Regions from separate parts of the Pandoraea apista genome, predicted to be linked through region 2. Evidence: riboswitches for the same ligand, from Rfam matches in the RefSeq annotation. Region 2 holds a riboswitch; the other holds the start of a gene.
The links. A riboswitch is a leader RNA that binds a small molecule or an ion and turns the genes downstream of it on or off. The one in region 2 is predicted to bind cobalamin.
Positions count from the first base shown of each region.

Region 1: another riboswitch for cobalamin. It lies ahead of AT395_RS25155 (TonB-dependent receptor plug domain-containing protein); the one in region 2 lies ahead of AT395_RS18820 (TonB-dependent receptor plug domain-containing protein).

Region 1 covers NZ_CP013482.1:54,302-62,405, forward strand. The annotation lists gene AT395_RS25135 (Ig-like domain-containing protein) at 1-3,857, shown strand, start outside; gene AT395_RS25140 (hypothetical protein) at 3,979-4,782, shown strand; gene AT395_RS25150 (hypothetical protein) at 5,136-5,792, opposite strand; cobalamin riboswitch at 5,880-6,100, shown strand; gene AT395_RS25155 (TonB-dependent receptor plug domain-containing protein) at 6,195-8,048, shown strand.
Region 2 covers NZ_CP013481.2:4,179,620-4,187,723, reverse strand. The annotation lists gene AT395_RS18845 (electron transfer flavoprotein subunit alpha/FixB family protein) at 1-305, shown strand, start outside; gene AT395_RS18840 (acyl-CoA dehydrogenase) at 480-2,261, shown strand; RNA gene ssrS (6S RNA) at 2,428-2,609, opposite strand; gene AT395_RS18830 (cell division protein ZapA) at 2,645-2,956, opposite strand; gene AT395_RS18825 (hypothetical protein) at 2,953-3,264, opposite strand; cobalamin riboswitch at 3,354-3,605, shown strand; gene AT395_RS18820 (TonB-dependent receptor plug domain-containing protein) at 3,760-5,757, shown strand; gene AT395_RS18815 (FecCD family ABC transporter permease) at 5,794-6,789, shown strand; gene AT395_RS18810 (ABC transporter ATP-binding protein) at 6,786-7,610, shown strand; gene cobO (cob(I)yrinic acid a,c-diamide adenosyltransferase) at 7,724-8,104, shown strand, end outside.

The DNA.
Region 1 (8,104 bases), on a different replicon from region 2:
GAAGTTTGCAGCGCAACCCCCATGCAATTACTGTCGGCCTCACTTATCAGCCAATCCCGCTGTTTTCATTGGATCTCGACTATCGCGCCGGCCAGGGTGGCGTGTCACAGACGACGGTTCGTGCGAACCTGACTTACAAAATTGGCGTTCCTCTCGATAAGCAATTGCGAGCCTCATCGGTTCGCGATTCAAAGCTCTTGAAAGGCAGTCGTTACGAGCTGGTCAACCGGAATAACGAGATCGTTCTGGAGTACCAAAAGAAGGAAGCTCGCCTGACAATCCCGACTCAAATTAGCGGGTATCCGGGCACAAGCACGACGTTCGCGGTCAACTCGTACACAGCCCTTGGGTTCTCATCTTTTGCCTGGACTGGTACTGCTGCGTCGTTTGTTCAATCATATTCCGGCGGAACCGCTACGCTCGCGCTTCCTTCCTACAACCAGAGTGGAACCAATACGTACACTCTCCAAGCGGTTGCCACTGAGACGGATGGCGCTGTCGCACGATCCAACGTCATGACGGTGACTGTAAATCCGCTGTCGGTAAGTCTCGATCGGAGCAAACCTACCGCCTCCGCTGATGGGCGCGACTCTGTGACGTTTACCGCCACTGTGATCGGGACCAACTCTGAACCTCTTGCCGACCAGGCAGTTGATTGGAAAATTCCGGCCAGCGCTACCGTTGTTTCCTTAATGGCGCGCACAAACAAGGCCGGGAAGGCTGACGCGATTGTCACGGCGAAGTCTGCCGCCGTGATTCACGTCACTGCGACCTCAACGTTGTCCGGCGAGACGGCATCCAATTCCGCAGCGTTCATAGGCGATCCTACGACGGCTGGCGTTGCTACGCTTGTGGCTCAACCTACCGCGATCGCCGCTAACGGCACGAGCAAATCGATATTGACGGCGACATTGAAGGACGCCAAGGGCATCACGCTTGGATATGGCGTTCCGGTCAAGTGGGCGACGACCCTTGGCACATTGTCCGCCGACACGAGTGTCACCGATTCCAACGGCCAGGCCGTCGTTACACTGACCTCGGCTACGACGGCGGGCACGGCCACGGTGACGGCTTCCGCTATCGCTGGCAATAAAACGGCTGACGTTGCATTTACGCCGGATGTGGCAACAGCAAATGTTGCCTCGCTCACGGCTGCGCCGGCAGCGATCCCCGCCAATGGCGCCAGTAAATCGACGCTGACGGCGACTATCAAGGACGCGAACGGAAACACGGTGGGCGCCGGTATTCCTGTCAAGTGGCAAACAACCGCCGGCACGCTTTCGGCTGCGAACTCGCAGACCGATACGTCAGGCGTTGCAATCGTAACGCTTACCTCCGCGACCGCCGCAGGGATTGCGAACGTGACCGCCACGACCACGGCGGGCAACAAGACCGCACCTGTTGCGTTTGTGCCGGACACTGCCACGGCTGGCGTGGTGTCGCTCGTGGCGAATCCGACCAGCATTGCGGCCAACGGCAGCAGCACGTCCGCACTGACGGCCACGGTCAAAGACGCGAGCGGCAACACCGTAGGTGCTGGGGTCACGGTGAACTGGTCGACCTCGGCCGGTAGCCTGACGGGCACGTCGAGCGTGACCGACGCCAGCGGCATCGCCACGATGACCCTTAAGTCAGCAACGACGGTCGGCGTCGCTACGGTATCGGCAACGGCCGTCGCAGGCAGCAAGACGGCCAACGTGACCTTTGTGCCGGACACGGCTACGGCTGGTGTGGTGTCGCTCGTGGCGAATCCGACTAGCATCGCAGCCAACGGCAGCAGCACATCCACGCTGACGGCCACCGTCAAGGATGCTTACGGCAATGCGGTGGGTGCTGGCGTCACCGTGAACTGGTCGACCTCGGCCGGTAGCCTGACGGGCACATCGAGCGTGACCGACGCCAGCGGTATCGCCATGATGACGCTCAAGTCGGCAACGACGGCGGGCACAGCCACGGTAACGGCAGCGGCAGTCGCCGGCAGCAAGACGGCCAACGTGACCTTTGTGCCGGACATGACTACTGCGGCCGTGGTGTCGCTCGCGGCGAATCCGACCAGTATTGCGGCCAACGGCAGCAGCACTTCCGCTCTGACGGCCACGGTCAAGGATGGCAACGGTAACGCAATGGGTGCCGGCGTCACCGTGAATTGGACGACCACGGCGGGTAGCCTGGCGGGCACGTCGAGCGTGACCGACGCCAGCGGCATCGCCACGATGACGCTCAAGTCGGCAACGACGGTCGGCGTCGCCACGGTAACAGCAGCGGCCGTCGCCGGCAGCAAGACGGCCAACGTGACCTTTGTGCCGGACACAGCCACGGCGGGCGTCGTTTCGCTCATGGCGAATCCGATCAGCATCACGGCCAACGGCAGCAGCACGTCCGCACTGACGGCTTCGGTGAAGGATGCGAGCGGCAACACCGTGGGTGCTGGTGTCACCGTGAACTGGTCGACCACGGCCGGTAGCCTGACAGGTACGTCGAGCGTGACCGACGCCAGCGGCATTGCCACGATGACGCTCAAGTCGGCTACGACGGCGGGCACGGCCACGGTAACGGCTGCGGCCGTCGCCGGTAGCAAGACGGCCAGCGTGGCGTTTGTGCCGGATACGGCCACGGCGGGCGTGGTGTCGCTGGTGGCGAATCCGACGAGCATTGCGGCCAACGGCAGCAGCACGTCGACGCTGACCGCCACTGTCAAGGACGCCAACGGTAACGCCTTGGGGGCCGGTATCGCTGTGAACTGGTCGACCACGGCGGGGAGCCTGACGGGAACGTCGAGCGTGACGAACGCTAGCGGCGTTGCGACGATGACGCTCACATCGCCCACGACGGTCGGTGTCGCCACGGTAACGGCTGCGGCGGTCGCCGGTAGCAAGACGGCCAGCGTGACGTTTGTTGGCGATCCGGCAACGGCCCGCGTGGTCAGCCTGACGCCGCCGACTGCCACTGCATATGTTGGCGGGATTGCGACCACGTACACGGCCACGGTGAAGGACGCCAACGGCTTCACGGTTGGGGCCGGTGTCTCGGTCACATGGTCTGTGAGTGCCGGAACGCCGAGCGCCACCAGCACCGTGACTAATTCATCCGGTCAGGCGTCGATCAACGTTGTATCACCGAACGTGGTCGGTAGCGGGACGATCACGGCCAGTGCCGTCGCTGGTTCAGCGAATGCGACGATCAACTACGTTGCCAACATGAACACCCTGCGCGTTGTTTCTTTGTCGCCCAACATGAACAATGTCCCGGCAAATGGAAGCTCAACGGTGATGTTGCTTTCGTCTGTGCGCGACGCATGGGGCAACAATCCGGGCGCGGGAGTCACGGTCAACTGGTCGGACTCGTTGGGGCGCTTGTCGGCGGGAGCTACGGCCACTGACGGGAACGGAACGGCGGTGAACTACCTGACGGCCCCCGGAGCGGCGGGCACCTCGTCCGTGAACGCGAGGATCGCGGCTACTGGTGACGGCGGTGTAGGCACAGCCGTTACGTGGGTGAGTACCTTTAGCGCTGCGAACGTCAGTGTGTCAACGTCGCCGGATATGCAGCCGAACGCGAACGGCATCCTGTACGTGAGCGGCTTCATCACTACGGCAACGCAGTCCTCTAGCGGGACGGTGTACATCACCGGCATCACCTACAACAACAGCTATGGCTCACAAAGTGCGTACATGGAAATCAACGGCGGCACCTATTGGGCCAACGCATCCGGCCTCTCGATTCCTTGGGGGTCGGGTGGGTCACTGGTGATACAACAGCACGAGGGCACGGGCATGGTTCCGGCCGTCTTCCAGTCGGTCACGTTGTCGCTTAGCACGGGACAAACGGTCACGCTTAATAGCGGGTCGGCACAGTGATCTAGGCCCAGCAGATTCCCCTTTGAGGCGGGTGGAGAAATCCACTCGCTTTTTTTTATTTATTTGTTGTATTCAACAGATAAATAAAATACACTTGATTCCAAGGTCGCGAACAGAGGTCGTGACGACAATCGAAGTCAAATTTACCGAGAGGAACAACACCATGATTTTCCCTGTTATCGTTTTGGCACTTGGCTTGAACGGCGTCGTCCAAGGCAACATCAACGACCACGGGACGCACGAGAAAGAAATTGAGGCCACTCAGATCCGCGAGCTTCGCGACGCTCGCGCTGCGAATCAGTGGTGCCGTGACAATGACCGCAGCCGCCAGAGTAACGGCAACTACATCAATTGCGAGCCTTACGAGGAACTTTACCTGACGCGTTTGAATGATCGTCGCGAAACGTTGATCGCCCAAATCGCGGAAAAGCGGGGTGCGGCTGTGGCATTGAAGGCTGCGACGCCGAGTGCCGACGAGGCGGCGGTGGCCGATATCGGTTTCTTCGGAAAATTGGGCAACTATATGGGTACACCGGTGACTACCGCGATGGTTGCATACCAAAATCAGAACGAGTGCCTAGAAGATGTGCGCGATGGTGACGGCGACGATTGCTCGGTTCTTGCGGCACGGCTAAAAGTCGCGGTGCGGGGGGCTCAGGAATATCGCGAAAAGCTGATTGCGGAAGGCCCGGGCTTCCTGCGTGACCCAAGCCACCGACTCATCATCACAATGGAAAGTGATGAACTAAAAGCCGCCGCTGCGGCGATCACGGCGAAGGTGAACGCCGAGCAGTCGTTGGCCGATTGCGGGGCCGGGCTGGCGATCGGCCGTCGCTCGGACTGCACCACGCAAAGCGTCATCTATCACTCGGCAGTCGATAGCCTCGACCGTGCGTCAACGGCAAAGCCGGCCACCTCGGAATGATGGGTCGGAAAGACGGGGAGCAATCCCCGTCTCTTCCTCTTCGAGCCTTACAATGGCGTCATTTAGACGCGAGGGCTTTTCCAGCATGACTGAACCAAAGCGAGGGCGTGGGCGACCGATTGGAACGACGAAACCGGATGCGAAGTCATCCAGCGAGCGTGTAAAGGAATGGGAAAAAAACTTGGTCGACTCGGGCGGGAGAATCATTCGCCAGATTCGGCTCACGCCAGAGGCAAACGCCGCTCTAAAGACGTTTGAGGACGAGTACAAAACGCCGCAAGAGGCAATCTATGCCGCTATCCTCGAAAAGGGTCAGCGGCACCGCCGATAGGCATTTACGTCGACGTTGCACACTACTGATCGTCACCCGCGCGCCTCCAACTCGTGCCGTCGATCCACCAGCCGCGCACCTCAAGCGCGGCAACAAACTCCCCGCGAAGTCCGACAAGCCTGCTCGAGTCGACCGCTTTCCATCCATATGCTCGCGCTTGTTCCACTCCAATAAGCTCGCATACGGCCCTCTTGGCCAACTCCCGCGCAACCTGCTTTGACTGCCCAATACGTTCTGCCGTATCTGTCAGGCTTGTGCCGTGCAGCAGCGAAAGGAACACTGGGATCGCACATCGAGCATGGACCACTTCAACATCGAGCGTGCCAATTTCGGCGGCTGCAAGTTGACGCGCCACGTCGTCCAGTACCGGGGCCGGCACGGCCAAAGCAGGTTTTATCTGACGGCGCTGGCCTGCACGCAACATGGTGATTGCTGGCGCAAGTATGCCAGCGTGCGCGCGTATGACAGGGGCTGTAGGAAGGCCCGTGTATGGCTTGAGCGCAGCGGGCCGCTCATGGGGCTCTATACGCGCCCAGACCGCGCGTAACACCTCCCATGTCACCTGACGAACCTTTCCAACTGGAACGCCAAGCCGACTTGCGGCTGCGGTGTAGTCCTCGCCGGAAAGGATCGACTCAAACAGGTCAATTTCCCTCTGGTGGCGTGAATTCGATTTCATTCGGGGTTGGTCGACAAGTGAATTGCGGCGTCAGTCTACGCGATTTCTGACCGCAAACGGCGTCCTTGACGCTTGCCACAGGCGCCCATACACTGCCGCCACTTTGGTGCCCGCTGCCGCCCCTGTGCCGGCAGTAGTTAAACGGGAATCAGGCGGCTCCCCCTCTCCGGGCGGTGGCTAACCTGAGCTGCCCCCGCAACGGTAAGCGTCTACTCGATACGTTGCCCCTCACACCACTGCGCGCAAGCGTGGGAAGGTGGGGCCGCGTGAGCGCCAGCCCGGATACCGGCCAGAGAGGGGAGTTGCGCCGAATTTTTCGCCAAAGACGAGTTTGACGCGCACTCGCATAGCGCCACGGCCTGCGGGGAGCGGGCCGGGTGAAATCGCACCGGAACTCTAACAATGCAAACGAAACTCGCGGCCGGCGCTGCCGCGCTCGCGCTCATTTCCTCGCCGCACGTTGCAACAGCCCAAACCGCCGACGACACAGGCAGCGCGGTACTGCCCAAAACCGTTGTCACCGCCGACAGGGCACCCCAACGCCTTCAGGACGCTATCCCACAGACCACGCTTATCGACAGCCAGGCGATCACGGATTCCGCCGCCAACGACCTGCCCGGCCTGCTGCGCTTGGCACCGGGCGCTCAGGTCGTCAGCAACGGTGGGCCGGGGTCTACTTCAAGCCTATTCCTTCGCGGCTCGCAAGCCAGCCAGTCGCTCGTCCTTATTGACGGCGTGCGAGTCGATTCGGTAAGCGCCGGCTCAGCGCAGATTTCGCAAATCCCACTCGATCAAATCGATCATATCGAAATCGTGAACGGCAACGTGTCTGCGCTGTACGGGTCAGGGGCGATTGGGGGCGTCGTTCAAATATTCACGAAGGACGGCGGCAATCATCCGCCTAAATTCTTCGCCTCGGCAGGGTACGGCAGCTATCACACACAGACGCAGAATGCCGGCGTAAGTGGTGCGCTCGATGCCGACGGTCGGACGACTTTTAGCGCGTCCCTGGCGCGGTACAAGACCGATGGTTTTTCATCCATCGACCCGGCCAAGCAACCAAGCGTAAACCCGAACGCCAACGGCTACCTCAACGAGAGTGGTAGCGCATCTATCAAACACCGATTCGTGAACGGTTGGGACGTGGGTGTCCGCTACTTTCAATCCAACGGCTACAACAGCTACGACAATGCTTACGGCCAACCTACCGACTTGAACTACGGTATTAGCAAGGTGCAGCAGGCATCCGTTTTCGCCAACGGAAACGTAACCGACTGGTGGAAAACGCACGTTACGATCGCAGCCGGCAACGACCGTAGTATCCAGAAAACGAACGGCCTCTATAACGGCCGGTTTGACACGGACAATAGGCAATACACATGGCAGAATGATTTCGCCATCGCCAGCGGCCAGAAGATCCTCGCGGGCTATGAACACCTCGACCAGAGCTTTGATTCTAGTGCCTATGCCGCCCCCTCCCGTCGCGTCGACTCAGGCTTTATCGGCTACAACGGGCGCTTTGGTGCTCATCAGTTTCAAGCTAACCTGCGGCGCGACCAGTACTCCGATTTCGGCGGTGCAAGCAGCTATTACCTCGGGTACGGCTACGACATAACTGATAGCTGGAAGGTTCTTGCGAGCTATTCGGACGCCTTCCGCGCGCCGACCTTCAACGACCTGTACTACCCCTACGGCGGCAACACCAACATTCGCCCAGAGACAAGTCACTCCGTCGAAGCTGGAGTGCAGTACGCCACCGACGCGCTTGGCGTGATGCGTTTGACAGTGTTCCAAACTCGCTACTCGAATCTCATTCAGTATGCGTCAGACCTTGCGGGCAACTACACGGCACAGAATGTGGGCACGGCCAAGGTGCAGGGCCTGGAAGGCTCTTGGAGTGGGCAGGTTTACAAGACCGACGTGCGCGCTTCTTTCACTTTCCAAAATCCTGTGAACGAGGACACGCATACCGATCTGAGCCGCCGCGCACGGCACTTCGCGTCGTTCGCTGTCAACCGGAACATTGAGAGTGTGCGCGTGGGCGCTGAATGGATTCTGAGCGGTGCGCGGCTCGATGGCACCAAGCACCTCGGCGGATACGGCCTAGTGAACCTGTCGGCCCGCTACAACATCACAAAGGCGTGGTACGTCGCCCTGCAAGTGCAGAATCTGCTGAACAAGGATTACGAGCTTGCCTACTCGTATGAAACGCCCAAACGCAGCGCTTTCATCACTCTCGGCTGGCAGCAATTCTGACGTCCCGAGTGCATATCGCCAGCCCCAGCGGCTGGCGATCCTCCTGACGTAAATCA
Region 2 (8,104 bases):
ACACGAAGGTGCTCGAGCCGTTGGCGGACAAGCTGGGTGCGGCGCTGGGCGCCTCGCGTGCGGCGGTCGACGCGGGGTATGTGCCGAACGACTATCAGGTGGGTCAGACGGGCAAGATCGTGGCGCCGCAGTTGTACATCGCGGTGGGCATCTCGGGTGCGATTCAGCACTTGGCGGGGATGAAGGATTCGAAGGTGATCGTGGCGATCAACAAGGATCCGGAGGCGCCGATTTTCTCGGTGGCGGATTACGGCCTGGTGGGCGATCTGTTCACGGTGGTGCCGGAGCTCACGGGCGCGCTGTAAGCGTGTCGTGAGGTGAGGTTGCGGGAGCGCAGGCAAGTGCCTCCCGCAGCCGATCCGCATGAGGAGGCTGGCCGGCAACGGTCGGGTGTCTTCATGCGAATCGGTCAGACAAAATAACAAGAATCCGGCATTTGCCACCATCAGCAGGCATTTGGAATCCCTTGGAGGAACGACATGAGTTATCAGGCCCCGATCAAGGACATGCAGTTCGTGATGAACGAACTGGCGGACCTGACGAGCATCGCGGCGCTACCGGGTTATGAGGACGCCTCGCCCGAACTTGCACAGGCCGTGCTCGAGGAAGCCGCACGTTTCAATCAGGAAGTGCTGGCGCCGCTGAACGTCATCGGCGATCAGCAGCCGAGCACGTGGAAGGACGGTGTCGTCACCACGACGCCGGGGTTCAAGGACGCCTTCCGCAAGTTCTCTGAGGCGGGATGGCAGGGGGTTCTGCACCCGCAGGAGTTTGGCGGACAGGGGCTGCCCAAGCTCGTTGCCACACCTTGCACGGAGATGCTCAACGCCGCGAACCTGTCGTTCGCCTTGTGTCCTTTGCTGACCGACGGTGCGGTTGAAGCGCTGCTTACCGCAGGCACCGACGCACAACGCGCGCTCTACGTCCCGAAGCTGCTCTCGGGCGAATGGACCGGCACGATGAATCTGACCGAGCCGCAAGCCGGGTCCGATCTCGCGCTGGTTCGCACGCGTGCGGAACGCGAAGCGGATGGCACTTACCGCATCTTCGGCACGAAGATTTTCATCACGTTCGGCGAGCACGACATGGCGAGCAACATCGTGCATCTCGTGTTGGCCCGTACCCCCGATGCGCCGCCGGGCGTGAAGGGTATTTCGCTGTTTATCGTGCCGAAGTTCGACGTCGATGCCGAGGGCAATCTGGGCGCCCGCAACGATGTGCATTGCGTGTCCATCGAGCACAAGCTCGGTATCAAGGCGAGCCCTACGGCGGTGCTGCAATTCGGCGATAACGGCGGAGCGAAGGGCTACCTCGTCGGCGAAGAGAATCGCGGCCTCGAATACATGTTCATCATGATGAACGCGGCGCGTTTCGCCGTGGGCATGCAGGGGGTCGCCATTGCCGACCGTGCTTACCAGCATGCCGTGGCCTATGCACGCGATCGTCTGCAAAGCCGCCCGGTGGATGGTTCGTCGCGCGACGCCGTGTCGATCATCCATCACCCCGACGTCAAGCGCATGCTCATGACGATGCGCGCACTGACCGAAGGCGCGCGGGCACTCGCGTATGTGGCGGCGGCACAGGCGGATATCGGACACCATGCGGCGGATGCCGCCGAGCGCAAGCGCGCGCAGGCCGTCTACGAATTCCTCGTGCCGATCGTGAAGGGCTGGAGCACCGAAATGTCGCTTGAGGTCACGAGCCTCGGCGTGCAAGTGCATGGCGGCATGGGCTTTATCGAAGAAACGGGGGCGGCACAGTACTATCGCGACGCTCGTATTCTCCCGATCTACGAAGGCACGACCGCGATTCAGGCGAACGACCTGATTGGCCGCAAGACCTTGCGCGATGGGGGTGCCGTGGCGCGCGCGCTATGCGAGCAGATCGTCTCTACGGAGAACGAACTGCGGGCATCGGGCGGTGTGGGGCAGTCAGTGGCGGAACGTCTGGCAAAGGGACGTGAGGCGCTGTCGATCGTGGTGGACTACGTGATTGCGAACACGCAGGACAATGCGAACGCCGTGTTTGCCGGCAGCGTACCGTACCTGAAGCTTGCCGGTATCGTACTCGGTGGCTGGCAGATGGGGCGCGCGTTGCTGGCGGCGCAGACATTGCGCGCGCAGGACCCGTCGTTCTACGACGCCAAGATCGGCACCGCGCGTTTCTTCGCGGATCACATTCTCACGCAAGCTCCGGGCCTCGCGCAGGCGATTACGGAGGGCGCGGATTCGGCGCTGTCGCTCACGGAAGCGCAGTTCTGAGCGGGGGGGCTTGTCATCACGCTGTCGAGACCGACGGCGTGATGCGATGTAACGTAAGTTGAAAAAAGGCGGCCTGCGGGCCGCCTTTTCTTATGCGAGAGACGTTCGTGCCGACGCGCGATGCGCAGACGAAAAAAAACGGCACTGCTTGCGCAGTGCCGTGTATTGGGTCCCCGCCTCAGCCGCTAAGCCGGCATCCTGAACCGTGAGGCTCAAGGTGGTCGCGGTTAGTAGCGCTTTGGGTTCATCAGACAGAGTGACGCTCACGCCAGCACTACAAACTTCCGCAACCTGCAACAGATCATTGGTTCAAGGAATCTATGACTTTCGCGAACCAGGCAGGGAAAACTAACTTTTTGAATCGGACGGCACTGAGTGATTTTTCAGTTTTGATACTGATCGATCACAGCGCTTAATCGTTCGTTCATGCGTTGCATTCTACTCTGAATTTCTTCGGCGGGGAATGCTTGTCCGGCAGCAATACTTTTTTCAAGTGCAAGCAATTCGGATGCCAGACTCAACGCTGCCATGACGGCAATGCGGTCGGTGCCGCGCACGCTGCTCTGGGCGCGAACCTTGCTCATTTCTGCATCGACCCGAGACACGGCGGACAGCAGGTCAGCCTCATGCTCCGGCGGGCAGGCGAGCCGGTACGACTGTTCGAGAATGTTGACTTCGAGCTGCTTGATCGTCATGCGTTTTCTCCACCGGGGGTGCCGAGCAGATCCATCTGACCCTCAGCGGGGTTTTGCGTAGGGAGCTTTTCCAGGATGGCGTTCAGGCGAACCTGGGCCTCGTCGATCTTGGCCGCAAGCTGATCGCGCTGCAAACGCAGGGCGTCGCGCTCGGCGCGTAATTGCTCGTTCGCCACGCGGGTTTCGTCGCATTCGGCGCGCGCGCGATCGAGTTCGGCGAGCAAGGCTTGATTGTGTTGATGAAAACGTTGGCTTATCACAACCAACTGTTCAATTTTGTCGGTGAGATTGTCGAGATCGGTGAGCATCGGGCTGCGTCCTCATAATTGCCCTACATTCTAACGGAATCGGCGGCCAATGCCCGGCGATCGAGCATTGACGCTCTTTCGAATGGCCCCTACACTTGCGGCACTTCGGTGCTCGCGCACGCCCCTCCGGCATGCGCAGTTAAACGGGAAACAGGGAGCCGCGTCCCCACACGGGCTGGCCAACCTGTGCTGCCCCCGCAACGGTAAGTCATTCTTTCGGCCCGAAAGGTTTCCGAAAACGCGCTTCGCCTTTATCGCCACTGTGAGTTACCCGCTCGCGGGAAGGCCGGTCAGGCGCGACGATGACCAGCCCGGATACCGGCCCAAGTGAGTGGGGAAAAGCCATGCTGCCCGGCCATGCCGTGGGTGGCATGTCGTCGTTTTCATGTGTCGATGCTTCGCATCCTTGACCTGTCACCGGCGTTCCCCTTGCGCCAGCGGCCTGCGGGGGAACGGGTCTAGGCAATAAGAAAACTACGGAAGTTACACCAGATCATGCGCACCCACGTTCGTGCGATGGCGCTGCACGCGCCTGCATTTGCACGCCTAGCCTCGGCGTCCGCCGCCCTTGTTCCCGCGCCGCACCGTTTCGCCATCGCCGCCGCCATGCTGTGCGCCAGCGTGGGTGTTCATGCACAGTCGGCTCAAACGGATTCGTCGACCCAGCCGGTCCAGCAGGCCGATGCCTCGGTCGCCGTTGCCGCCAACACAGCCGACAATCCCACGGCCGCTCAGCTCAAGACGACCGTCGTGACAGCCTCGCGCACCGAGCAGAAGCTGGCCGACACGCTGGCCGCCACGTCGGTGATTACGCGTGAGGACATCGAACGCAGCCAGGCACAGGACCTGCCGACGCTGCTGCGCGGTCAGGCGGGGGTAGAAATCGTGCAGAACGGCGGCTTCGGTACGTCGGCCAGCATCTTCATGCGCGGTGCCGCGTCGAACGCCTCGCTCGTGCTCATCGACGGGGTGCCGGTCAACTCGGCGACCTCGGGGACGACCAACATCGCGCAGATTCCGGTGTCGCAAATCGATCACATCGAAATCGTGCGCGGTAACGTCTCGGCCCTGTACGGCTCGCAAGCTGTGGGCGGCGTGATTCAGATCTTCACGCGCAAGGGCGATGGCGGCCCGCCCCGCGCTTACGCCGAAGTGGGTTACGGCACGAACAACACCACGCAGGCCAACGCCGGTATCGCAGGTTCGTTCGAAGACGGCAAGACCCGTTTCTCGCTGGATGTTTCGCGCTTTCACACCAACGGCATTTCCGCACAAGACCCGCGCTTCGCGCCGAAGGTCAACCCGAACCGCAACGGCGACGACAACACGAGCGTGACCGCGTCGCTTTCGCGCAAGTTCGGCGACACATGGGAAGCGGGCGTGCGTCTGTTCCAGAGCGACGGCAGCAGCAGTTACGACAATGCCTTCGGCAAGCCGACCGATCTGAACGACACCGACGCTCGCGTGCGTCAGATTTCGGGCTACATGAAGGGCAACATCACGGACAAGTGGAGCACGCGCTTCACTGTCACGCAGGGCGACGATTACAGCTACAACTATCTGAACGGCAAGGGCAACGGCAACTTTCATACGTCGAGCAATCAGATCGACTGGGCCAACGAATACGCCTTCATGCCGGACCAGAAGCTGATCGCCGGCTACACGCGTCTGGAGCAGACCGTCGAGAGCAACACCAACTACGGCCGCAATAACCGCCATCTCGATTCCCCGTACCTGGGCTACGAAGGCACGTTCGGCAAGCATCAGGTGCAGGCCAATGTACGCCGCGACGTCTACTCCGACTTCGGCGGGGCAAACAGCTACTGGCTGGGCTACGGCTACAACCTGACGAATCAGTGGAAGTTCATGGCCAACGCGTCAGACGGCTTCCGTGCACCGACCTTCAACGAGCTGTTCTACCCGGGCTACGGCAATCCGAACCTGCAACCGGAACGTTCGATCTCCAAAGAACTGGCCGTGCAGTTCAATGGCGGCGAGCGTCTGGGTCTGGTCAAGCTGACGGGCTTCCAGACCAACTACACCAACCTGATCCAGTCGCTGACGGTGTTCCCGTACACTGCTGCGAACGTGGCCAAAGCCCGTGTCGAAGGTCTTGAGCTGACCTATGCCGGCCGTCCGTTCTTCGGCGTGGATGTGCGCGCGTCGTTCACGCGTCAGAACCCGACCGATCTGGATGCGGACAAGCAACTCGCACGTCGCGCCAAGCAGTTCGGCTCGATCGGCTTGTCGAAGACATTCGACAAGTTCACCGTCGGCGGCGATGTGTTCTACAGTGGCGAGCGTTACGATACGGGCGGCCAGCACCTCGGCGCTTATACGCTCGTGAACCTGCAGGCACGCTACGATATCGACAAATCCTGGTACGTCTCGGCGCACCTGGACAACGTCTTCAACAAGAACTACCAGACGGTCTATGCCTACAACACCCTCGGGCGCGCGATCTATGTCTCGCTCGGCTGGAAGCAGTTCTAACGACGTCCCGGCAGGGCGCCACGCTCCTCACGCGGCATGACACCGCGTCGCGCTCTCGCCATCTGGGCAGGACTGGCCGGCGTTGCGCTGGTCGTTCTGCTCGCGTCGCTCATGCTGGGCAGCGTGCCAGTCTCGCTCGGTGAGATCGGCTCGCTGCTGCTGGGTCACGATGCCGGTCTCGCGGGCGACGTGGTCTGGCGTCTGCGCCTGCCGCGCGCGCTCGCCGCGTTTGCCTGTGGCGGGCTGCTCGCCGTTGCCGGCACCCTGATGCAGACCCTGTTGCGAAACCCGCTCGCCGATCCTTACGTTCTGGGAATCTCCGGTGGCGCGGGTGTCGCCGCACTGGCGTCGCTGGCGCTCATGCTCCCCTTCTTCTGGGTACAGACGAGCGCCTTCGCGGGCGCTCTCGCCGCCATCGCTATCGTGATGGCGCTCTCGCACCGCAGCTTCCTGCGGCCCGGCGAGCAGGATAGCAGCACCAAACTGCTGCTCACCGGCGTGATGATGGCCGCAGGCTTCGGCGCACTCGCCACCCTTATTCTCACGCTCGCGCCCGACGCCAGCCTGCGCGGCATGCTGTTCTGGCTCACGGGCGATCTGAACGGTGTCGACCGCGCCGCCCTGCCGTTGATCGCGCTAGCGGTAACGCTGCTGATCGTGTGCCCCGTCGCGCACCGCCTGAATGTGCTGTTGCGTGGCGAGGCCGTGGCGCAGGCCGTGGGCGTGGCTGTCGGCCCGCTACGGGCACGCATCTATCTGGCGGCGTCGCTGGCCACCGCGGTTGCCGTGACCACTGCCGGCAGCATCGGCTTCATCGGTCTCGTTGTACCGCACATTCTGCGTCTGCGTTTCGGCAACGATCAGCGCATGTTGTTGCCCGCCGCCGCGCTCGCCGGTGGCGCATTGTTGATGCTCGCCGATCTGGTGGCGCGTACGATCATTGCACCGACGCAATTGCCCGTGGGCGTGATTACCGCGATGATCGGCGTGCCGGTCTTTCTGTGGCTGCTTTCCCGGCGGGCCATCCGATGAATACACCACTGCTGCAAACGCATGCCCTGACATTACGCGCCGGCGAGCGCGTACTCGTCGACTGGCTCGATCTTGCCGTGGCTGCGGGTGAGTGCTGGTGTCTGGCCGGGCCGAATGGGGCCGGCAAGACCACGTTGCTCACCACGCTCGCCGGGCTGCGTCCGGTGCAAGCCACGTCATCGCGCGATGCGGCCATTGCCGGTAGCGGGCGTGTCGAGATCGAAGGCAAGTCGTTGGCTCAGTGGCGTCCCGCGCCGCTCGCCAAGGTGCGTGCGCTCATGCCGCAACAAACGCGCGACGCCTTCGGGGCCACGGCTCTCGAAGTCGTGCTGGCCGGACGCCACCCCTATCTGGCGCAAGGGCGCTGGGGCGCGTGGGAATCGGATGAAGACATTGCCGCCGCCATGGCGGCACTCGCGCAAGTCGGCATGGAGGATTTCGCGGCGCGCGACGTCACCACGCTCTCGGGCGGCGAACGTCAGCGGGTGTCGCTGGCTGCCGTACTGGCGCAGGCCACGCCGCTGTTGCTGCTCGACGAGCCGGTTTCGCATCTCGATCTGCATCATCAGATCGACGCGCTCGAACAACTCGCGCGCCATGCGCAACGCGACGATGCTGCCGTTATCTTCTCGTGCCACGATCTGAATCTCGCACGGCGCTTTGCCACGCACGCGTTGCTGCTCGACGGCCGTGGCGGGTGGCGTGCCGGCCCGGTGGGCGAAGTGCTTTCGGCCGAGTATTGCAGTGATGCTTTCGGTTATCCGTTGCGCCTGATTCGCGATGGCAACGACGAAGCCCTCGTGCCCGTGCGCCGTTTCTGAGCGGCATGTCCGACGCCACGGTCCTTATCAGCCCCGTGGGGATACACAGGCGTACACTCTCATCCGCGTACGGCCATGTTAGGCCGTGCGCCTGCTTTTGACAGGTGATGTTCATGACGCAAGACAAGCCGCAATCCCAACCTGAAAGTGCCACTGCCGGCGACGACGGCCGCAACGAGCGCCACCGCTCGCGCATGGTGCGCAAGAAAGCGGTCATCGACGACAAAATCGCGCAGGCGCAGCGCGACTGCGGCGTGATCGTCATCACGACCGGCAACGGAAAGGGCAAGTCGAGTTCCGGTTTCGGCATGGTGGTGCGCGCGATGGGCCACGGTATGAAGACGGGCGTGGTGCAATTCATCAAGGGCGCGATCCCGACCGGCGAGGAGAAATTCCTGCGGCGCTTTCCCGACGAGTGCGAGTTCCATGTGATGGGCGAAGGCTACACCTGGGAGACGCAAGACCGCACGCGCGACATTGCCAAGGCGGAAGCG